Regions from separate parts of the Enterococcus sp. AZ196 genome, predicted to be linked through region 2. Evidence: riboswitches for the same ligand, from Rfam matches in the RefSeq annotation. Region 2 holds a riboswitch; each other region holds the start of a gene.
The links. Region 2 has a riboswitch for magnesium ahead of mgtA (magnesium-translocating P-type ATPase). Riboswitches for the same ligand answer to the same signal wherever they lie in the genome.
Positions count from the first base shown of each region.

Region 1: it holds a riboswitch for magnesium, as region 2 does, so the genes downstream of both, IGI67_RS22265 (FtsW/RodA/SpoVE family cell cycle protein) here and mgtA (magnesium-translocating P-type ATPase) in region 2, are expected to answer to the same signal.
Region 3: it holds a riboswitch for magnesium, as region 2 does, so the genes downstream of both, IGI67_RS06545 (GNAT family N-acetyltransferase) here and mgtA (magnesium-translocating P-type ATPase) in region 2, are expected to answer to the same signal.

Region 1 covers NZ_JBIPAM010000002.1:964,659-972,521, forward strand. The annotation lists gene lepB (signal peptidase I) at 116-685, opposite strand; gene IGI67_RS22250 (pentapeptide repeat-containing protein) at 826-1,461, shown strand; gene IGI67_RS22255 (alpha/beta hydrolase) at 1,462-2,157, shown strand; gene IGI67_RS22260 (MucBP domain-containing protein) at 2,198-4,417, opposite strand; M-box (ykoK) riboswitch at 4,770-4,937, shown strand; gene IGI67_RS22265 (FtsW/RodA/SpoVE family cell cycle protein) at 5,051-6,199, shown strand; gene IGI67_RS22270 (FtsW/RodA/SpoVE family cell cycle protein) at 6,174-7,310, shown strand; gene IGI67_RS22275 (phosphatase PAP2/LCP family protein) at 7,350-7,863, shown strand, end outside.
Region 2 covers NZ_JBIPAM010000001.1:550,146-558,008, reverse strand. The annotation lists gene mgtA (magnesium-translocating P-type ATPase) at 1-2,084, opposite strand, end outside; M-box (ykoK) riboswitch at 2,362-2,526, opposite strand; gene IGI67_RS02655 (nitroreductase family protein) at 2,572-3,294, opposite strand; gene IGI67_RS02650 (PLP-dependent aminotransferase family protein) at 3,295-4,716, opposite strand; gene guaC (GMP reductase) at 4,860-5,837, opposite strand; gene IGI67_RS02640 (DUF3788 family protein) at 6,096-6,524, opposite strand; gene purD (phosphoribosylamine--glycine ligase) at 6,740-7,863, opposite strand, start outside.
Region 3 covers NZ_JBIPAM010000001.1:1,337,193-1,345,055, reverse strand. The annotation lists gene IGI67_RS06555 (hydroxymethylglutaryl-CoA synthase) at 1-619, opposite strand, end outside; gene IGI67_RS06550 (hydroxymethylglutaryl-CoA reductase, degradative) at 851-3,268, shown strand; M-box (ykoK) riboswitch at 3,540-3,709, shown strand; gene IGI67_RS06545 (GNAT family N-acetyltransferase) at 3,875-4,318, shown strand; gene mgtA (magnesium-translocating P-type ATPase) at 4,519-7,167, shown strand; gene IGI67_RS06535 (GNAT family N-acetyltransferase) at 7,208-7,863, opposite strand, start outside.

The DNA.
Region 1 (7,863 bases), on a different contig from region 2:
AAATGAAAGTCAAACGCTCCTATACTTTCGTAATCGAAAGCAATAGGAGCGTTTGACTTTAAATTTGTAAAGTATTTTTCAAAAAGACCTTCTAATTATTACTTTTGCGGCACGCTTAAAATAGCTTCAGCTCATTTAATGGCCAGAAACGCAGAATCACTTTTCCTTGGATCAAGGATTTGTCAACGAAGCCGAAGATCCGGCTGTCTTTAGAGATCAATCGGTTATCACCTAAAACGAAATATTGATTTTTAGGGACGACCACATCGAAATCATCGGTAAAACTAGTCGCGTTGGCTGCCTGCTCTTGAAACGCTTTGCTGTAGGAATACTCCTCGAAAAGCTTATCTTCTTTGAACTTTTCTTTGAATTCATCGAGATAGGTCTCAGCATATTCTTTGCCGTTGATTGTTAGGACATTGTTCTTCATTTCTACGTGATCACCGGGCAAGCCGATGATGCGTTTTACTACATAAATGCTTTGATTATCCGGCTCTTTAGTAGTGATGATGTCTTGTCTGTCTAAGTTGGATATTTTAGACGTAATCAGCCGCTGTTTGTCATGAAGGCTAGGGTCCATCGAATGGCCTTCGACTTTTACTGGAGAAAAAACAAACATTCTAGCGAGAAAAATCAATGCTATGATTATGACTACCGGAAGCCATTCTTTTATTTTATTGCTCATAAGGTCACCTCGTTGATAAATTTTATCATTCTTCAAAATAAAAAGCTCTTTTAAAACTCTCTTTTAGATTTGGGCTAGAGAAATCTTATGATTTATGGGAAACTTAGAACATAAAATGAATGATGAGCAGGAGTAGAGCGATGAAGAAAAATTATCCAGCATCACCGATTTTACCAAAGAGTTTTACTGAAAATTTTTACTTAGAGGACGAAGCTGTGATTGAAGAGGTTCACGGTGTCGAGTTTGACTATAGCTACTTGAACTGTGAAAATCTCGTGCTGCGGCGATCGATTTTAGAAAAAGTGACGATGCAGCGTACGAAGCTGATCCGCTTTGAAGCCAGCAATGTGGTCATTAAAAATTGTGATTTTTCCAATCTTGAATGGATCGGCGGCAGCTTCCATCAAGTGGTTTTAGAAAATTGCAAGCTGACAGGCTGTAATTTTGCGGAAAGCTATTTGCGGGATTGTCAATTCAAGGATTGTCTTATTAGTTTTGGCTCCTTCAGCGCCACCAACTTGAAAAATGTGGCTTTTGAAAATTGTAAAATGACCGACAGCGAATTTTTTGAGGTCACCTGGAAGCATCTATTTTTGCTGAATAATGATTTGGACAATAGTAATTGGATGCGTACGAAATTGTCTGGTTTAGATTTTACCAGCAATCAATTTGGCAAAATTGCCTTTTCAATGGAGCAGCTGAAGGGATTAAAGGTCGATTCATACCAAGCGCTGATTATCGCGGCTGGGTTAGGATTGGAGATTGTGGAGGAATAAATGAAAATAGAACAGAGGAAGATTCAGGGGATTCCTGTCATACGTTGGGGAGAACCGAGTAAAAAAATACTTTTAGCTTTTCATGGAGATCAATCTCATAAAGAGGATACCGTGATTCGGCTTTTAGCGGAAACGGCAACGAAGAAGGGGTATCAGGTTTGGAGCTTTGATTTACCGGAGCATGGGGAACGCAAAGAAGAGGACTATGAGCTGACTCCGCAAAATGTTGTTGCAGACGCGCAGCATCTCCTTTTTGAATTAGAAAAACAGGCAGAAAGTATTTCGTTATTTGGCTGCAGCATGGGGGCGTATTTTGGAATGCTAGTGTGTCAAAATAGGAAGATCGATCAAGGGTTCTTTTTGTCGCCGATCGTCGATATGCAGGAGTTGATCGAAAATATGCTGCTTTGGTCGCAACGGACTCCAGCTGATCTGAAGCGGGAAAAGCGGATTGAAACGCCCGTAAAAACAGTAGAATGGGATTATTATTCCTATGTTGTTGAGCATCCAATCAAATGGGATATCCCGACAAATATTTTGTATGGCGGAAAAGACAACTTGACATCAAGAGCGACCATTGAAACATTTTCGGAGGCTGCTCAAAGCTTATTAACTGTCTTTGAGCAGGGAGAGCATTTCTTCCATACGGCTGAACAATTAGCTTTCTATCAGAAATGGTTGGAAGCAAATCTATAAAAGAACAGCCTGGCTAAATTTTTTTAGCCAGGCTGTTCTTTTATTTTATTCTTTTGCGACTGAAAACAAGCAGAGCCGCTGCCAGAAGCAGCATGCTGGTGCCAGCGATCAGATACTTTGGAGTAATCGCTTCGCCGGTTTTCGGTAATTTTGCGGCCGCATTTTTTGTAGCGGTCGTTTGTCGCTTGGTGTTGATAGAGCCGCCTGCCGGTTTGACAGTGCCTTTGCTCGAATCAGTAATTCCACCTGTTGAATGCGTGTCCGTTGTCGTTGTAGCTGTTGTATCAACGCTGGACGAAGTAGTTCCCGAAGGCTCGCTTGTCTCAGTCGCTGGTGTCATTACAGGCTGATAGACATAGATAACCGTTTGTGCTTGATCGCTAAAGCTTCCTTTAGCATTTTTAGGAAGCTGTTTTTTATCTAAGGTATAGTTTTTGATTGTTGGCTGATATTCCTTGCCCGACACATCAAAAGCAGCTCCGATTTTACCAGTTAAGACTTTTTTTGCATGAATTTCTTTGCCCTTTGGATCAAGGTACTTGATTGTTACAGGTTTTGCTTCTTTTTCAGGATCGATCACGGTGACTGTAGCGGTCGCTTCAGCATGATCGCCTGTCCAGCTTCTATTAGGAACACGGTTATACGTATAAGTGATTTTATATTTCCCGACTTTGGTATTATCAACGCTTCCTTCGGTTTGAACATCATTGATCGTGATCGGCTGCCCATAAGGATCGGTTCCGCCGTCGAAGTTGTCCTCGAATTTCCACGCATCGCCAACGTAAATCGTGGAATCATGCGCATTTAAAATAGCTGAATTTCGTTTATAAACGTAAGTGACCGTTTGTGGATCAGCAGTTAATTCGCCAGTTGCATTGGAAGGCAATTGATCTTGATCCAGGGAGTAGCCAGGAATCGTCAACTGATAGTTTTCCGTGGTCGTATCATAAGACTCTCCAACATTTCCTGTAATCGTTTGATTTTCACGAATTCGATCGCCGCTTTCATCTACATATTTAATTATCAGCCCCGGTGAAAGAGTGGTGTGTTGAACAGTGAATTGGTGCAAATAGGTTCCAGCTGAGATAGCGTAAAAAGTAAATCTTTCCGGTTGATTGTATGTTCCAGCAGGATTATTCAAACGGGCATTGTACTTAAACGTTTGTAATTGATCAAACTCTTCTTGTGTAACACCGGAAACAGTAACCCCTTCGTCTGTTATAGCTAAGCGGCTGCTGTCCAGCTGTCCACCATTGAAATCAAAATATGTTTGACTAGCACTATTTGAAGTAGTGAACGGCGGTACATAGCCATCGAAGTTCGTCATGCGGTTTGGCATGATTGAAAACGGAATGTAGATCGTCTGTTTGTCTGCATCGTAATTCAATTGATCAGCATTGATCGGCGTTGCAGCATCGCCTCGGCCAGTATTCTGACCGTATGCAGCCAGCTGTGTCAGTGCAGGCATTTGATTGATCGGTTTAAAATCAGTGATACCGCAAAATTGGACACGCAATTCCTTTAGTTTTGTCAAAGCAATTACAGGCTCAATAGTGGTAATGTTCATATTGGATTCGAAGGTTAAGGATTCCAAATTCGTCATTTTAGTGATTTTGTCATAAACGTTATTGGTCACGCTGCTCCCAGAAAGATTTAATTGAGTAAGTACCGGCCCGAAAATTGGAACATTTTGATCGGTGACATTTGTTCCCATCAGGTAGACCTGCTTCAATTTTGGCAAGCTGGCTAACACGGAAAAATCACTGATTTGATTATTGGAATTCATGTAGAAATATTCCAAATTACCTGCCAGCTCTAACCCTTTTAAGCTAGCTAAGGCAGTGTCGGTATTTTGGATGAAGAGGCTGGTCAGCTTCGGCATATCTTCTTGGGTCAATGTATCTTTTGTTTTCCCAATAGCTTTTGCGACGATTTGCTGCAGGACTGGATCAGGCATCCAAGTGTCTAAGCTGGCAGCGCGTGCTTCGACTGTGTTCGTTGTTGAACTTGTTTCAGCTGACGGAATAACCGTTGTACTTTCACTTGAAGCCGACGTGCTGGTTGACGGGGCTGCTTCCGCTTCACTTGATGTTGAATGGATACTGTTTACTGAACTAGCAGAGGGAATGGGTTCAGAGCTGGTTGAAATAGTTGAATCGCTGTCATATGTATTTGTTTCAGCACTCCCTTTGAGAGGAATACCGACAACAGAGCCCAAAATGATAGAACTGATTGCGGATAAATATAAAGCCTTTTTCACAAATATAACTCCTTTGTAAGTAATTAGTAATGAATAAATAATAAAGCAATTTTTATAAATAAACTGTTCAAGTTTTATGCGATGATTTTCGTTATTTGAACAATTCATTTTATTGACGAAAAAGGCCTAGTATTTTCCGAAAAAATTATCTAAGCAAAGAATTTAGCAGAAATGAATAGTAAAAAAGTAAATACTATTTTTTTACTTAATGTAAATATCATAAAAGGTTTGTTATTCCTAGTAAATTTTTAGTAAAGGATTTCATAAGCAAAGTTAAAGAAATTTGGGTTTTCTATAGAAATTTTTGCTATTTGCTGACAAAAAACGTAGTATTCTTTGTGAAAATAAATATAAGTAAACTTGTTAGGTGAGGCTCCTAAACAAACATAGGCTATTGCGCAGAAACGTCGAAAGACGCCAATGTGTAAAATAGGAATTGTCGGATTAAGGCTTTTCATAAAATAGCTAAGAGTAATTCTTTACGTTGTTTAGTGCTAAAACTCAGACGATGAGATTGATTGTGTGAGACACCCAACTTGTTAGTTTTTTTGCTAACGATTGGTGTCTCTTTTTTAGGTTATTTGCTGTGGACTCTCTCGTCTCAAACAATTACTTGATGAAGGGGAGAGAGATATGATGAAAAGAAAAAAGATCGATTGGCTGTTGCTGCTGCCTTATTTGGGAGCAAGTCTAATCGGTCTTTTAATTGTTTTCAGCGCTAGTTCTTATCGGTTGATGGCCGAAGGAGAAAATCCGCTAACGCTATTTAGTAAACAGGCCATTTTCATGGGTCTGAGCTGGCTGCTGATTGCAATTATTTATCATGTGAAATGCGCTGTTTTAGTGAAGGGTGGATTGGCAAAAAGCTTATTGGCGCTAGGATTGGTGAGTCTGCTGCTGGTAAAGATCAGCGGAGTCAGTATCAATGGCGCACAAAGATGGGTTTCCTTATTGGGCATCCAGTTTCAGCCTTCTGAAGTAACGAATGTCGCGTTGATTCTTTATTTGGCCTATTTTTTCCGAGTGAAACGAACGAGGCGCGAACTACTGGTTCCCAGCGGACTGGTTTTACTCAGCGGTTTGTTGATCCTGCTTCAGCCAAAAGTGACAGGTGCGATTATTATTTGGGGGATTGCTTTAGTGATCATCACGACTGCTCAATTGCCTTATCAGCTTTCACTTATCATTTTTTTGACGCTTATCGCAGGGATTGCACTGATAGGAGGAGTCATTCTTTTGCTGGGCAGTCATCATCTTTTGCCGGAATTATTTGCCCATACCTATGATCGCGTTCGGCTAGTGAGAGATCCTTTTCTCGACCCCTACGGAAAAGGCTTTCAAATGAGCAATTCTTATTATGCTCTTTATAACGGCGGTTTCTTTGGCCGAGGTTTAGGGAACAGTATTACGAAAAAAGGCTACCTGCCAGTTGCAGAAACGGATTTTGTCTATTCGATTTTAGTCGAAGAACTAGGTGTGGTGGTCGGCTTAATTGTATTAGCGCTGCTTTTTTTGATCGCTCTTCGTTTATTTGTACTAGCAGCAAAGGAAACGAGCCAGCAGATCAGCTTGATTTATTTTGGTGTTGGAACACTATTACTGATTCAAACAAGTATTAATATTGCCAGTATTTTAGGACTGATTCCCATGACAGGCGTGCCGCTGCCATTTATCAGTTATGGAGGAACCAGCTATCTGATCCTCTCAGCGGCTCTAGGTATTTGTCTAAAATTTTCTTCGGAGGTCCGAACAAATGATGAAACGTTTGAGCAACGAATTTAATTACTCTTTGTTTTTGCCGATCTTTTTATTCTATTTGATCAGCGTTGGTGTGCAGGCGATGGCCGCTGATTTAGACGGAGCAGAGGTGAAAAAGGTAGTAGTCAGGCAGATTATTTTCTGCCTGCTTTCACTGCTGGCGATGGGGGTAGTCAGCAGGATCAAAACGGCGCATCTATTACGATACGCGCCTGTTTTTTACATTTTATCATTAGGGATAATGCTCCTTTTGTATTGGTTTTATGATCCCGCGATGTACACCGTAACGAATACAAAGCGTTGGCTGCGAATTGGCGGTTTTTCCTTTCAGCCATCAGAGCTTATGAAGTTGAGCTTTATACTTTTTATGGTTCGTCTAACACTGATCAATGAGCGGAACTGCCAGCAGCGGACCATGAAAAGCGACCTGCATTATTTAGGCAAGATTGCCTTGTATAGTTTGCCGACATTCTTGTTGATGTTCATGCAGCGGGATTTTGGAACGAGTTTGGTTTTCATTGCTATTTTAGGTGCGCTGTTTGTTATTTCTGGAGTGCATTGGAAGATACTTGCTGCTATTACAGGTGCGGGGGCCGCTCTAGGGAACACATTATTGGTTTTAGTATTTAGTCAATGGGGGAATAGGCTGCTCTATTGGCTGCACTTTAAAACCTATCAATTGGATCGGGTACGCGCCTGGGCCGATCCGTTTCAATATCGGGATTCTATTGCGTATCAGCAGGTACAGAGTCTCTACGCGATTGGATCTGGCGGATTATTTGGGCGAGAGGCAGAGCAAGCTTCCGTATATGTGCCTGTCCGTGAATCGGACATGATCTTTACCGTAATTGGTGAGAGCTTTGGGTTTATCGGCGGAACCTTGGTGATTTTTCTGTACTTCTATTTGTTTTACCAAGTCCTGTCTGCGGCAATAAACACAAATAATAAAGCGAATCTCTATATTGCAGCAGCGTTTGTGTTTAGTCTGCTGTTTCAAATTTTTGAAAACATTGGTGCGGCGATTGGTATTTTACCGCTGACCGGAATTCCCTTACCGATACTAAGCCAAGGTGGGACCTCCTTGATCGTACTAGGCATTGGCTTAGGGATTATGTTGGGATTTAGTGAAAAATAGGTCGTTAGCTGAAAAAAGAACGGAGAATCAATAATCATTATGCGAAAAAAATTGTTTATAAAAAGTATAGGCGCATTGCTTGCAGTCCTTTTATTTACCACTGCCATTACAGCAAATGCGCAATGGCTACACCACTTGGATCATCTATTCATTCAATATCGATTGCCAAACATTTACTACGCAACGCTTTTTGTAGGAGCAATAGCTAAGTTGGCCACCATTGCTCCGATGCTCGCCATTTTCATTACTCTTGCTGTCCTTTTGCTGCGGAGAAATGATAAGGGGCTGGCATTTTGGGCTTTGGGGAACTTGGTTTTTGCAAGTGCTGCAGGCTATTTACTGAAGCAGCTGATCCAGCGCTCCCGACCGGATCAAATCCAATATATCTCCCGTACTTCTTACAGTTTTCCTAGTGGACATTCGCTGCTCATAGCGACCTTTATTTGTTCAGTCCTTTTGCTCTATTTTTTCAGCAAGAAAAAACCGCCGTTGCTTCTCAAGCTTGTTCTTTTATTTCTGCTGATCGCGGTTGCAGGCGGCAGAATTTATTTAG
Region 2 (7,863 bases):
AGCATCGGTAGAAATGGCAAAAAGGCACTAGCAACCAAAATCGAGAACACATTTCCAAAATTGGAGCTGATAGTGATTTTGATATATTTCATCATGTTACTAAATACACGGCGACCTTCAATTACCCCGTTCTCCAAAACGCTCAAGCTTTTTTCCAATAAGATAATCGAACTGGCATCTTTTGTGATATCTGCTGCAGTATCTACTGATATTCCCACGTCTGCTTTGCGTAGAGCTGGCGCATCATTGATTCCATCTCCCATGAAACCTACCGTATGTCCTTTGATTTGCAGAGATTCAATGATTCGAGATTTCTGCATAGGATTCAACTTTGCAAATAAATTGATTTTTTCAGCTGTTTGATACAGCTCGTCATCAGTCATTCTATCTATTTGATTCCCTAAAACATAATCGTCTGCAGGGATTCCTACATCTTGGCAAACCTTTTGAGCGACAATAGCATTGTCACCCGTTAAAACTTTCACTGATACACCATGTTGCTGCAGCGATTTAATCGCTGGTTTAGCCGAAGCTTTCGCAGGATCGAGAAATCCCATGAAGCCAATCAATGTCATATCTTTTTCATCCTCAGTCGAATATATCGCTTCATCATGGGCATCACGACGAACAGCTACAGTAATAACTCGCATCCCTTGCCGATTCATTTTTTCATTGACTGTTTGCAATTGTTGACGGATTTCTGGTGTTAGCTCTAAAATTTCTCCATCAATTTCAACGTATTTGCAAATTGCTGCCATCTCTTCGACGGCCCCTTTTGTAATCATCAATTGATGCTCATCGGTTTTCATTACGACAGTCAGACGACGCCGAGAAAAATCAAACGGGATTTCATCAATTTTTTGAACCGTTTGAAAAGGTAATCTGCGATCTTGTTCTTCGAAATAATTAATTACGGCAATATCCATCAGATTTTTCCAACCAGTTTGATATGACGAGTTCATGAAAGCCAAATCTAGGACCTGTTCATTTTCGTGCCCTAACGGATCTAGATGTTGTACTAACACAACTCGATCCTCCGTGATTGTCCCGGTCTTATCTGTACACAAAACATCCATACTGCCTAAATTCTGGATCGAAGCCAGCTCTTTTACGATGACTTTATGTTTTGAAAGAGTCAAAGCTCCTTTAGCTAAATTAGAACTCACGATCATCGGCAGCATTTCAGGGGTCAATCCAACCGCTACTGCAATAGCAAAGAAAAAGGCGCTACTCCAATCCCCTTTCGTCAAACCGTTAATCAAAAATACAAGTGGAAACAATACCATTACCATTCTTAACAATAATTTACTGACTTTGGCCAAACCAATATCAAAGGACGTTTTTCCACGCTTCGATGTCGCATTTTTCGCGATATCACCAAAAAAAGTTTGCTGTCCTGTCTTTAATATAATTGCTTTTCCCTGACCACTTAATACATCCGTTCCCATAAATACGAGGTTAGTTAAGTCCAATGCCGTCATATCTTCGGTCAGCTTTACCTCTTTCGCAAGATACTTTTCGACAGGCATCGATTCTCCCGTTAGCGATGATTGGTTGACAAAAAGGTCCTTCGTCCAAATCAAAACCGCATCTGCCGGAATCATATCGCCAGTCGCTAACGTCAAAATGTCACCAGGCACGACCTCATCCATCGGAATTTCCTTTGTTTCTCCATTACGAGTGATCGCTGATGTATTTTCAATCATTTCTTTTAACTCAATACTGGCTTTTTGTGATCGATATTCTTGGATAAAAGTAATTAGAACACTGGCTAAAATCATGATCGTCATTACAATTGCTGCCTCAAGATCATTTGTCAACAATGAAACAATTGCTAAAAGTGCTAAAACATAGACAAATGGATCATTGAATGCTTGTAAAAACAATAGAATTCCAGGTGTTGGCTTTTGAGCAGAAACTTCATTCGGACCATACTCCTCCAAACGACTTTGTGCATCCTCTTCCGATAACCCATGCAAAGAAGTTCGCAAATTTAGGAAAAGATCGCGATCAGATAAAATCGCCAATTTTTTTAGTTCTTGATCTTTGTTGATTTTGCGAGCAAGAAGGTTTTTTTTGTTCATCATAGTTGTTCCTCCTAAAATTCAAGACAACCATCGTCGTCCCGTTATATTTATTTTTCGGTCGACTATCCTCATGATCCATCTTCCTCACATCCTCTCACTGGTTTGTTGCGGTCACTGTTGGGCTGGCTTTACGACTAGCAGCTAATCTCTCATTGAGAAAACATTTCTAAAAGATTGCGAAAAATAAATTTGATTTTCACCAGACAAATCATTTTTCTACTTGCTGAAACCAGAAAAAAAGCGCGCACTCGAAAATGAGCACGCGCGAAAATCCATTCATGTCCATCGTCGAGCTTTAGCACTATAGGGCGTAGACAAAATCTGTCAGCTACGTTATGAATCACCTTCACGATGATCCCTGTTCTACCCATTGGCGTCTCTCGACATTTTTGGGCAGCAGCCTGTGTCCATATAGGAGCCTCACCTAACAATTATTCTTATTTACATCCATACTATATGTTACTTACCTTTCAGTGTCAAACATTTACTTGAAAAATTTATTCATTTTCAGAAATTTATCAACTTCTTGATTTGGTCTATTACTAAAATAATCCGCGAATTTTTTACTCCAAATTTTTGTTTCACGAGCTTCTGCAAATTTTTCCATCGTATCATCATAATCTGCAATTAACTGATAATCATAATCTTGATATGTGTCATAATGAATGACCGCCATTTCAGGCAAGCGTGGTTTAACTCTCATTTCTACAGTAGGTTTTCCGATACTTAATCCAGCAATTGGCAACACCTGTTCAGGCAGGTTCAAAAGTTTACTGACTTCCACAATATCCTTTCTAATTGAACCAACTACTACAGAACCTAATCCTAACGCTTCTGTTGCAATCACTGCATTTTCCAAAGCCAAAGCAGCATCTGTCACAGCTGTAATCAATGGATCGGTCCCTTCGCTGATAGGATAATCTACACCATAATGTTCGGCAATCTTTTGTGTTCGTCTCAAATCCGCCACAAAAACTAGAAAAACTGAACTATGCAGCATATGAGGATTTCCAGGATTTAAAGACACGAGCTTTTCACGTATCTCACGATCTTTTATCACAATAATACTGTACATTTGTCCATTCATCCAACTCGGCGCTTGCCGACTAGCTTGCAAAATTTTTTTCAGCTCACCATCAGATAACTGATAATTTTCATCAAAATTCCGATAAGTTCGATGCTTCTTCATAACCTCTAACGCTTCCATCTAGCTCCTCCTTAGTTCCTTTGAAATAGCCTGCAGCTTTGCAAAAAAATGTTTTCGTGTTTGTTCTGTTAACCGAGTATAATTCACTCTCATTGCCATTGTATCATTACTAAACAAAAATGCGGGGGCTATCAATAATTTTTCTCTCAGAAAAATTTCCCAGTCTTTTCTAGTCAATTTTTGATGACGCCAAGTGAAATAAGCATAGATTCCTCCATCAATTTCAGATATCTGCCAATCTTCGGCAACAGTTTGTGCAGCAACATTGAATGCTGCTGCCCTTTGTTTCAATGCAAGGACTAACTCTTTTTGATTTTCTTCAAAAAGCGGATCAGTCAAAGCCGTATGGGCAATAACCTGAGGAAAAACACTAATAGAAAAATCCATCATCTGTTTAGCTTCAGACAATCGTTGAATCAAATTTCGATCTGCGACAATCCAACCAATTTTGATCGACGAACCAAAGATTTTCGATAATGATCCCAAATGAATCACTTGATGCGGAGCAAGCTCTTTCAATGAAGACGGATTTTCACTAAAATTCATTTCACTAAACACTTCATCTTCTACGATCGGCAACTGATATTTTCGGCTAAGTTCGATCAATTCATTTCTGCGTTTAGTTGACATTGTTGATCCTGTCGGATTTTGAAAAGTGGGATTAAGAATAATCAACTTGATTTTTTTCGTTAGAATTAACTGCTCAAGCTTATCAATCCGCATCCCTTCCTTATCCATTTTCACACCATAAAGTTTGATACCAGCAGTCGCAAAAATTGGTAAAGAGTATAAAAATGATGGATCTTCGATTGCTACACTATCTCCGCTTTGCAGCATAACCTGAAGTAGCAAAAACATCGCTTGTTGAGCACCAGACGTAATCAAAACTTGGTCGGACGAAATATCAATTTTTTGTTCTGCTTTGACTCGCTGACAAATCACCTGTTGCAACGGCCGATAACCTAAAGGACTTTGCTTTCGCTCCTCCAGTAATAATTCTTCCCATGTATAGGAAGGAAAACGAAAATCAGGTATCAAGTTTAGCGGTAATTCTCCAGAATAAAGATCTAGAGACTCTGATGCATTTAATAATTCTTGAACTCTCTCTAAGAAAGGTTCTTTAGGATGTGTTTCTTGCGTGAATAGACTGCGCCAGTCAACTCGAGGTATCGTACTTCTTCCCCAGTTTCCCTCATTTACGATTGTTCCGCTTCCTTGCCTTCGCAATACCCATCCGAGACTAACTAATTCATCTAAAGAATGGACCACTGTAGAACGATTCACCCTATAGTACTGAGCTAATTTCCGTTCAGCTGGCAATCTATCCCCAGGTTGTAACGTTCCATCTTGGATATAGGTAATAATTTGCTCCATGATCTGCTGATAAATTGGTGTCGTTTTTGTATCTGATAGCTCCCACATAATATCCCCTCATTTTATTATTGGATGGCTCAACGCTAACCCAATTATTTTTGTCTGTCAACCATGGCTGCAAATCATCTTTCTAAGTTCGAAAAAACTCATTCCAAAAATTGGAATGAGTTTTAAAAGTTTTCTAAAAATCTTTAAATCGTGTCTCCGTTAAAAATTGAATTCTTAACAACCACGTAATCAACTTTTTGGAGGGCTTCTAAATCATTTCCCCCGGCGTAAGAAATTGATGACTGTAAATCTTGCTGCATCTCAACTAAAGTGTCTTTTAAAGAACCTTTATAAGGAATCCAGATTTTCTTTCCTTCAACATTTTTCTTTTCGCCTTTTTGAAACTCAGAGGCACTGCCGAAGTATTCCTTATACACAACACCATCTTCTACCATCGTTTCTCCTGGCGATTCCTCATGGCCTGCAAACAAAGACCCAATCATAACCATTGTTGCACCGAAACGAATCGATTTTGCAACATCACCATGCGTGCGGATTCCACCGTCGGCAATGATTGGTTTGCGTGCAGCTTTTGCACACCAGCTTAATGCAGCTAACTGCCAGCCGCCAGTTCCAAAACCAGTTTTGATTTTTGTAATACACACTTTTCCAGGTCCAATTCCAAGTTTTGTCGCATCTGCTCCGGCATTTTCTAATTCCCGTACTGCCTCGGGAGTACCAACATTTCCCGCAATGACAAACGTATCAGGCAAGTATTTTTTGATATGCTTAATCATATTAATAACTGGGTCTGAATGTCCATGGGCGATATCGATTGTAATAAAATCAGGCTTCAAATTTTCATCTGACAATCGTTTTACAAAATCATATTCATAACCTTTTACGCCGACACTGATCGATGTGAACAAACCTCGAGACTGCATTTTCTTTATGAAAGGAATTCGTTCTTCTTCATAAAAACGATGCATAATATAGAAGTAACCATTTTCCGCCAAAAACTCTGCAATATTTTCATCAATGATTGTTTGCATATTGGCTGGTACCACTGGCATCCTGAAACTAAATTTCCCTAATCGGACAGTCGTATCACACTCTGATCGACTGTTCACAATACATTTGTTCGGAATTAACTGAATATCTTCATAATCAAATACTTTCATAATGGCCTCCAATGAATAAGATAGCTATCTCATTTTAATATGATCATTTTTCAAAAAAGTAGAAGAATGACTTTATTCTTGTCACATATGCTGTCAGGTTGAACTAGGCCGACAATTTTTTCTTTGTACTGCTCAAACTAAGAAAAATGTGACTAATAAAAAACATAGGGCACTATCGCCCTATGTAATTTACAACATATTTACTTAAAAAGCAAGCTGATTTTGAATTTTGTGGTAAAAAACACGAACATTTTCTTTTTACACTAACGCGTTCCTTAATTTTTTCGCTTGAAGACTGACTAAAAAGATAACATCTTCCATTTCCTCTTCATTCGTCACCTTCATTTCAATCTGTTGAGTATTCTTTGAAACATCTTCAAATTTTTCCTTAAATTCAGTTGACATCACTTTGACCATTGGAGTCAAATAACTCATTCCAAAATCTGGAAAGGGCGTAACTACTGAAAAATAATTCTTATGAATCTTGATGCGGCAAAGCAATCCATCATATTGCTCAATAACTAGCTGCCATCCTATTTGCTTTTGGAAAATATATTTGATTTTAGGATCATAATGTCTCATGATTTGGGCCAATAAAATTTTTAAATACTGAGAATTCGGTAATCCAGACAAGATTGTCTGCAATTCGTGTTTCTCACCATCAGCTTTGGATCGTTTCCTTTCCATGGTCCTCGCCTCTTTCAATACACTTTGAAACGAAAAATAATTCTAACTAATGCAATTGCCTGTATGAGTTAAATTCCTTTTATTTTTCTTCGAATTCATATGTTTTTTTAACGCTATTTTCATATTTAGTTTACCACTTTTAATCAAAGCTGTCATTTTTAAAATCTCGCGTATTTTGAACAAAAAAAAACGACCTCAGAGTCGTTTTTTTTTGCTTATTTTATTGCTTTTGCACCAATATCTTTTCTGTAGAAGTATCCTTCAGTAGCAGCACCCTCTAAAGCTCGGTAAACTTTTGCTTGAGCATCTTCAATCGTATCAGCCTCGGCTTCAACTAAAAGCACTCTTCCACCTGATGCTACTGTCATTCCTTGATCATCCGCTACTCCAGCATAATAGACTGTTACTTGATCATCAAAAGATGGAATTGACATCCCTTTTTGATAATCATTAGGATAGCCTTCTGCAGCTAGAACAACACCAACTGCTGCTTGTTCACTCCAAATCAAATCAGGTTCATAACCATTCAACAGATCATCAACAATCTGTGCCAAATCACTTACCAATCGTGGTAAAACGACCTGTGTTTCTGGATCTCCGAAGCGAGCATTGAACTCAATAACTTTTGCCCCTGAATCAGTTGCAATCAAGCCAGCATATAAAATGCCTGTAAATGGTGTATCATTGTTCATCATACCCTTAGCAGCCCGTTTCAAGATATTTTCTACTGCCGCATCGACTATTTCTGTTGAAATCTGGGGAACTGGTGAATAAGCACCCATGCCGCCGGTATTTGGCCCTTGATCCTTGTCGTAAGCGCGCTTGTGATCTTGAGAAATTACCATTGGATACACTTTTTCATTTTTAACAAAAGCAAGAAGTGAGAATTCTTCACCAGCTAAAAATTCTTCTACAACAACTTTATCCCCACTTTCACCAAAGCGATGATCTGTCATCATTTCTTTCAAAGCATGCAGTGCCTCTTCTAAAGTCATAGCAACTGTCACACCTTTACCTGCAGCCAAGCCATCTGCTTTAATAACAATCGGTGCACCTTTTTCTTTTACATAATCGCAAGCCTTCTGATAATCAGTGAAAGCTTCATAGTCAGCTGTCGGGATGTCATTGTCTACCATGATTTTCTTAGCAAATTCTTTCGAGCCCTCAATCATAGCAGCTGCTTTGTTTGGTCCAAAAATCTTAAGTCCTGCAGCTTCAAAATCATCTACAATACCATTCAGCAAAGGAATCTCAGGACCAACAAATGTCCAATCGATTCCCCTCTCCTTAACAAAAGAAATTAAATCTATATGATTGTCTTCAGCGATATCCACTAGTT
Region 3 (7,863 bases), 790 kb from region 2:
CAATGTAGACTTGATTCGACATGTGACCATCGACTAATGGGTAGTCATGGCCAGCGGGACGCCAGAAATCGTAAACATCTTCTGAATAGAAAACACTGTCGTTGTTAAAAGACAATAGATGCGGGTCCTTCGTCACTAGCATAGCGACAGCGCCGCACCCTTGTGTTGGTTCCCCGCCAGTATTCAGACCATATTTTGCGATATCCGCCGTGATTACTAAGACTTTGCGGTCTGGATGTAACGTAACATAGTCATTGGCTTGTTGCAAAGCGGCTGTTCCGCCGTAGCACGCATGTTTTATTTCAAATGAACGAGCAAAAGGTTGAATATCTAACAGTCCATGAATAATTACTGAGGCAGATTTTGAGAAGTCGGTACTCGACTCGGTTCCGACGATTACCATGTCAATTTCCTTTTTGTCTTCATCTGTAAGAATTTTTGCAGCAGCACTTGCTCCTAAAGTAACGATGTCTTGTGTCTCAGGAATAATTGCCATCTGATCTTGTCCAAGACCAATGTGAAATTTGTTGGGGTCAGTCTCACGTGCATTAGCTAAGTCCGTCATATCAAGATAATAACTTGGTACGTGGAAACTGATTTTATCAATCCCTATCTTCATATTGCTCCTCCTATTTCTTATTGGTAAAATGACTTTTCATAGAAAAGATCTCACCACGTATATCCTTCCACTAAATTACTAAAGTAATAAGCAGAGCAGACATCCTTTTCTTCCAAAGGTAAATATATCACAGAAAGGTCATAATTAGTTAAGTTTGAATCTTAAGAAATTATAAAACTATCTGTGCTATACTTACCTCTGATTTTTAATGAAAGCATTGGAGGTGCACTCTTGGAAGAAGTAGTTATTTTAAGCGCTGTACGAACACCAATTGGCAGATATAAAGGCAAGTTAGCAACCGTTTCAGCAGTCGAGCTCGGTGCTATCGCTGTAAAAGAAGCGATCAAACGTGCAGAGCTTGCATCAGATCAAGTTGAACAAGTATTTATGGGAAATGTTTTACAGGCAGGAAATGGTCAAAATGTGGCACGTCAGTCAGCAGTAAAAGCTGGCGTTCCCTTTAATGTACCAGCAACAACTATCAATGAAGTCTGCGGTTCAGGAATGAAATCAATCATCTTTGCCATGCAGCAGATTTTATTAGGTGAGGCTCAGGTCGTTGTTGCAGGTGGAACAGAAAATATGTCTCAAGCACCAAAAGTCACTCATTTCGACTATGCTGCACAAGAATGGCAGGAGCCAAAATCAAGTATGATTTATGATGGCTTGACTGATGCTTTCAGCGGGAAGCATATGGGACTGACGGCAGAAAAAGTCGCTCAAGAATATCAAATTACTCGCGAGATGCAGGATCAATATGCCTATGACTCACAAATGAAAGCAGCAAAAGCTAGCAAAGAAGGTAAGTTTGAATCAGAGATTATACCTGTTGCTTTAAAAGATGGTAGTACTTTATGGGAAGATGAAGGCATTCGTTTTGACTCAACCCTAGAAAAAATCGGATCACTTAAACCAGCCTTTAAAGAAGATGGTGTGGTAACAGCGGCTAATGCTTCACCGCTAAATGATGGGGCAGCGGCGGTGGTTTTGGCAGCGAAATCGTATGCCATTGAAAATGGGTTAGACTATCTGGCTGTTATTAATGGCTATAGCGAAGTTGGGATTGACCCAAGTATTATGGGGATGGCTCCTGTGTCAGCTATTAATAAATTATTAAATAAGGTAAATAGAACAATCGATGAGGTCGATGTTTTTCAGATCAATGAAGCTTTTGCAGCGGCGTCTGTAGCTGTTCAAAAGGAATTGAAGCTGCCAGATGAAAAGGTCAATACTTATGGCGGTGCAATCGCATTGGGACACCCTATTGGCGCCAGCGGAACTCGTATAGTAGCAACGCTTATTTCGGAGCTGTTCCAAGAAGATAAGCAGCGAGGAGTCGCAAGTCTTTGTATCGGAGGCGGATTGGGACTAGCCTTGATGATAACGAAAGCGGAGGATCAAGAGACCGCAAAAAAAAAGTTCTATCAAATGACCCAAGCTGAACGTCTAGCTAAGCTGGTCAAAGAAAAAAAACTGTCAGCTAAAGAAGCGGCTCAATTGCAAACCGAGACTGTATTATCGGAAAAAATTGCGGATAATTTGATTGAAAATCAAATTAGTGAGTGTGCAATTCCTCTTGGCGTGGCACAGAATTTCATTATTAACGGAAAAGAAAAGACTATTCCAATGGTTACAGAAGAGCCTTCAGTAATTGCCGCCGCTAGTAATGCAGCAAAAATTATCGCGAAGTCTGGTGGAATACACACACATGTGATCAATCAAAATATGATAGGTCAAATCGTTTTGAGAAATGTCACAGATTTTGAAGTAGTAAAAAAGGTTCTTATTGAACATGAGCAGGCTCTTTTTACCGCGGCTGAGAAAAGCTATCCTTCGATCTATCAGCGGGGTGGCGGAATGCAGTCACTCGACATTCGTACTTTCGAAGAGGGCTATCTTTCTATCGATTTAGAAGTAGACACTAAAGATGCGATGGGTGCCAATATCTTGAATACGATGTTGGAAGCTGTTGCACAAGAAGTAAAAGAATTAATTCCAGATGCGGATATTTTATTTAGTATCTTAAGTAACTATGCGACACAATCTTTGGTTGAGGCAAGCTGTGAGCTCTCTGTCGAGGAACTCTCGCAAGAACTGGCTGAAAAAATCGTAGCGGCTAGTGATTACAGTAAGATTGATCCTTATCGGGCAGCTACTCATAATAAAGGGATTATGAATGGAATTGATGCGGTTGTTTTAGCGACAGGAAATGACACGCGTGCGGTAGCAGCTGCTTGTCATGCTTATGCTGCTCGAAATGGACGGTATGAAGGTATGACACAGTGGAGCATCCAAGGAGAGAAACTCATTGGAAAGCTGACTTTGCCAATGAAAGTCGGCATTGTTGGAGGCGCAACAAAAGTCTTACCAAAGGCACAGCTAAGCGTGAAGTTATTAGAGGTCTCATCAGCGGCTGAATTGGCTGAAATTATCGTAGCTGTTGGGTTAGCGCAAAATTTTGCTGCAGTTCGTGCTTTAGTGACAGATGGGATTCAAAAAGGTCACATGGCGATGCAAAGTCGGTCATTGGCAATTACAGCAGGTGCGACCACTAGTGAAATCCCACAGGTTTCTAGACAATTAAGAAATGCTGAACGGATGAACCTTGCAACAGCCGAAGAAATCATCAAAAAGATTCGACTTGGTTAATAAAAAAGACAAATTACGAGTAAGTAGGGTCGCGGTCGCCGCGGCTCTACTTTTTCTATTTCTTCATAAAAAAAGAAGTGTTATTGTATATTTTTCTATTTATTTCAATAAAAAATTTCAAAATTCGATAATTATTTTTTATAATGAAAAAGACTGATATACCAAGGTCTATTTAGGTGTGTTTTTAATGATTGATAAACAAACGGGAAGGATACTAAAAAAAACTGTTTGACAGAAGCTTGATAACTTGTTATATTGTGTTCGAAAATAAAATATGATTTGTTAGGTGAGGCTCCTATACAAACATAGGCTACTGCCCAAAAATGTCGAGAGACGCCAATGGGTAGAACAGGAACTGTCGAATACAAGGCTTTTCTTAAGGTAGCTAAGATGTTTGTCTTTACGTTGTATAGTGCCAAAACTCAACGATTAGATCGACTATATGACTTTGTCTCTTTAGGATGAATTTTTGGTAAGGCTTTTCGCTGAGTTTTTGAGCGAAAAGTCTTTTTTTTGCGTAACGATCATTGCTATTTTCAAAACATAAAAAAGGGAGGAGTTTATTATGGTAAAACAGTGTTCACCTTAACCAAGTGGAACAGCTCATTGTATTGTGAGGCGTTAACCTTAAGAAATAAGGAGTTGAAGGCAAGTTCTGGAAAGGCATTTTTATTGAAGGCACCGCAAGAAGAGAGAAAGGATATTCATTTGATTATTAAGCAGGAGGCTCATGTAGTAGGAACCTTATTGTTGCATCCGATATCTGCAAAATGTGTGCAGATCAAACAAGTAGCAATAGATTCTCGTTATCAAGGAGCAGGATTAGGTAAGAATTTACTTATTTACGCAGAACAGGTCGCAAGAAATTTTGGTTTTTGTTTTGTATTTCTTACAGGAAGACAGCAGGCCTGGAGATTTTATGAAAAGCTGCACTATCGGTCAATATCAGATGACTATCAGGAAGGTCAATTAATCATGCGTATTTACAAAAAAGATATCCGATCACCACTAGAGAAAATTAAAGAAAGGGAGATGAGAACAAATGGATGACAGTAGTTCAATAATCACGGGTTTATGTCAGAAAAAAAGAAGCAAGAAGATACTATTATCTATTTGTTTTTAACGCCCAATTTTCTTCATAAACCCGTTTAATAAGGGAGAAAGCCATGAATACAATAAAAGATATCATTCTATACCTATTTATTGGAATAGGATTATGGCAGATTTTTTTCGGGAAGAAGGAGAAGAACATGAAGCAAACGAAAGTAACAAAGACAAATTACAATCTATTTGCTAAACAGACAGCAAACGGTATTTATGAAACCTTTAAAACATCAGCGCTTGGACTAACAACGGAGCAAGTCGCAGAAGCTAAAGAAACATTTGGAGAGAACAAAATACCATACAAAAAATCCACGCCTTTTTTTGTAGAAGCTTTAAAAGCATTTATCACACCATTTACTTTGGTGCTAATAGGATTAGGAATCATTTCTTTTATCACAGAAGGAATCTTGCCCGAGCCAGGGGAAAAAGACTTCTTCGGCAGCGGGATAATATTAGTCATGGTATTCGTCAGCGGTACAATGACATTGGTTCAGTCAGTACGTTCAAACAAAGCGGCTGAAAAATTAAAATCACTCGTAAAGGTAACGGCAACGGTACGCAGAGATAATCAGTATAAGGAAATCCCTATGGAAGAAATTGTTTGTGGAGATGTCGTTAAACTTTCTGCTGGAGATATGATTCCAGCTGATATTCGTTTGATTTCTGCAAAAGATCTATTTATTTCACAGTCAGCCCTGACAGGCGAGAGCTATCCAGTTGAGAAAAGTGCTGACAAGTTGAATGGAAAGAAAGAATCTGAGACAAGTTATGATAATTTAGTGTTTATGGGAAGCAATGTAATCAGCGGTAGTGCTGAAGGGGTCGTAGTTGCCGTTGGGGGGAATACCTTGTTTGGTGATGTTGCGAAATCTTTATCTGATACTCCGGTTCAAACAAGCTTTGAATTAGGGATTCGCAAAACATCGTTTTTATTTATCAAATTTATGGCATTGATGGCACCGACTGTTATCGTGATCAACGGATTTACCAAAGGAGATTGGATGGAGGCTTTCCTATTCGGTTTATCTGTCGCTGTGGGATTAACGCCGGAAATGCTGCCGATGATCGTTACGACGAATCTCGTCAAGGGTGCTACCGGAATGGCTAAAAATGGCACCATTATAAAAAATCTAAATGCGATCCAAAATTTTGGGGCGATTGACGTATTATGTACCGATAAAACAGGGACATTAACACAAGACAAGATCATTTTGGAATATCATTTGGATTGCGAGGGAGAAGAAGACCATCGAGTGCTGAAACATGCATACCTTAACAGTTATTATCAAACAGGACTGAAAAATCTTATTGATGTGGCTATTATTGAATCAACAGAACAGGAATTAGATACGAGTAATATTCGCTACAAAAAAGTAGATGAAATTCCGTTTGACTTTCAACGTCGCAGAATGAGTGTTGTTGTCGAAGATCATTATGGTAAGACACAAATGATTACCAAGGGTGCGATCGAAGAGATGCTTGAAATTTCCTCCTTCGTTGATTTTAAAGGTGAGGTTACGGAACTAACCAACGAAGTAAGACAACAGGTTTTAAGAAAAGTTCATGAGCTGAATGAGGATGGTTTGCGTGTGATCGGTGTTGCTCAAAAAACAAATCCAAGTGTGGTCGGTGAATTTTCAATTGCGGACGAATCTGAAATGGTGTTAATTGGTTATCTTGCATTTTTAGATCCGCCAAAAGAAACAACGAAACAGGCGTTGAAAGCGTTGAAGGCGAATGGTGTGGGAGTAAAAGTCTTAACAGGTGATAATGCATTAGTGACGAAATCTGTTTGTAAGCAAGTAGGTCTGGGAGCAGAAGCAATCGTTCATGGAGAAGATTTGATCCATTTAACGGATGAAGAATTAATGACCATCGCAGAAAAGTATAATATTTTTGTGAAATTGAATCCGCAGCAAAAACAAAAAATCACGAGCTTGCTTAGAGAAAATGGGCACACTGTAGGTTTCCTCGGAGATGGGATTAATGATGCTCCGGCGATGAAGGCTGCTGATGTGGGAATATCGGTCGATACAGCAGTTGATATCGCTAAAGAGTCAGCGGATGTGATTCTATTAGAGAAGGATCTGATGATTTTGGAGCAGGGGATTCTTTCTGGGAGAGAGACTTTTGGCAACATTATGAAATACATTAAGGCAACTGCGAGTTCGAATTTTGGCAATATGTTTTCAGTGTTAGTTGCTAGTTCGTTCTTACCATTTTTACCAATGCTGCCATTGCAAATTCTGTTTTTAAATCTGATTTATGATATTTCGTGTATTTCAATTCCGTGGGATCGAATGGATAAAGAATATTTAGAAAAACCAAAAAAATGGACGGCCTCTAGTATTGGCAAATTTATGATTTGGCTAGGTCCAACAAGTTCCGTTTTTGATATTACCACTTATCTGTTGATGTACTTCATCATTTGTCCAGCCGTAGTTGGTGGAGATTATCATTCTTTATCTGCTTCACAGCAAGCCGCCTTTATTGCTATTTTCCACGCTGGTTGGTTTGTTGAGTCGCTTTGGTCACAAACACTGGTTTTGCATGCATTGAGAACACCGCAAATTCCATTTATCCAAAGCAGAGGGTCCTTCATCATGACGGTGATCACAACTCTAGGAATTGTCATCGGAACCCTCTTACCATTTACAAGATTTGGGCAAAACTTAGGGTTAGGAATTTTACCAAATCAATATTGGTTATGGCTGGTTGTTACGATTTTTGCTTATCTACTATTGGTAACGTTAGTGAAGAAAATGTATATTCAACGCTATCAAGAATTGCTGTAATGTAGCAGTAAACGCCCCTGAAAAGTCAGGGGCGTTTGTGCTATTCTTCAGTGTCGGCTCGTAAATAAACCATATCTATTAGCTGAACACCTTGATCAATAATCGGTTCATGGTAATTATCGATGAAGAAGTTTTTAATACGATGAGATTCCCGAAAACCGCAGTTTTTATAGAAGTTCAATATACTGGGAACATCACCGGTCCCCACATACATTGTTTGATAGCGCCCTAAAAACTCTTTGAACAGAAACTGGATTAGCGCCTTGCCGTAGCCCTGGCCTTGTTGGTCTGGCATAGTCGCAATATTTTTTAATTCACATTCTGTATCATTTAGTTCAGTCACGACGGCTTCACATTTTAGGTCAACGTCGTATAGTACAAACATTCGTCCATTGTCAAGGTAACGATTAATCATGTCTTCTTGCTCATCAGCTAAGAGAAGCAGGTCTAAAAATTCTTTTTTGTTTGAAATGATTTCTTCAAATCGCATTGACTGACTCCTCAATTTTAAATGGAGAATCGGAAAAGCATTTCCTTGATCATCTAGCTCAGATCGGTCCATTACTTGGAAGCCCATGTGTTGATAAAAGCCGAATCCTTGTTCATTTTGTTCGTTTACATCTACATATTTTATATTCAATAGATCAATTGCATACTGAAGCAATTTTTTTCCTATCCCTTGTCCTCGATTCTTGG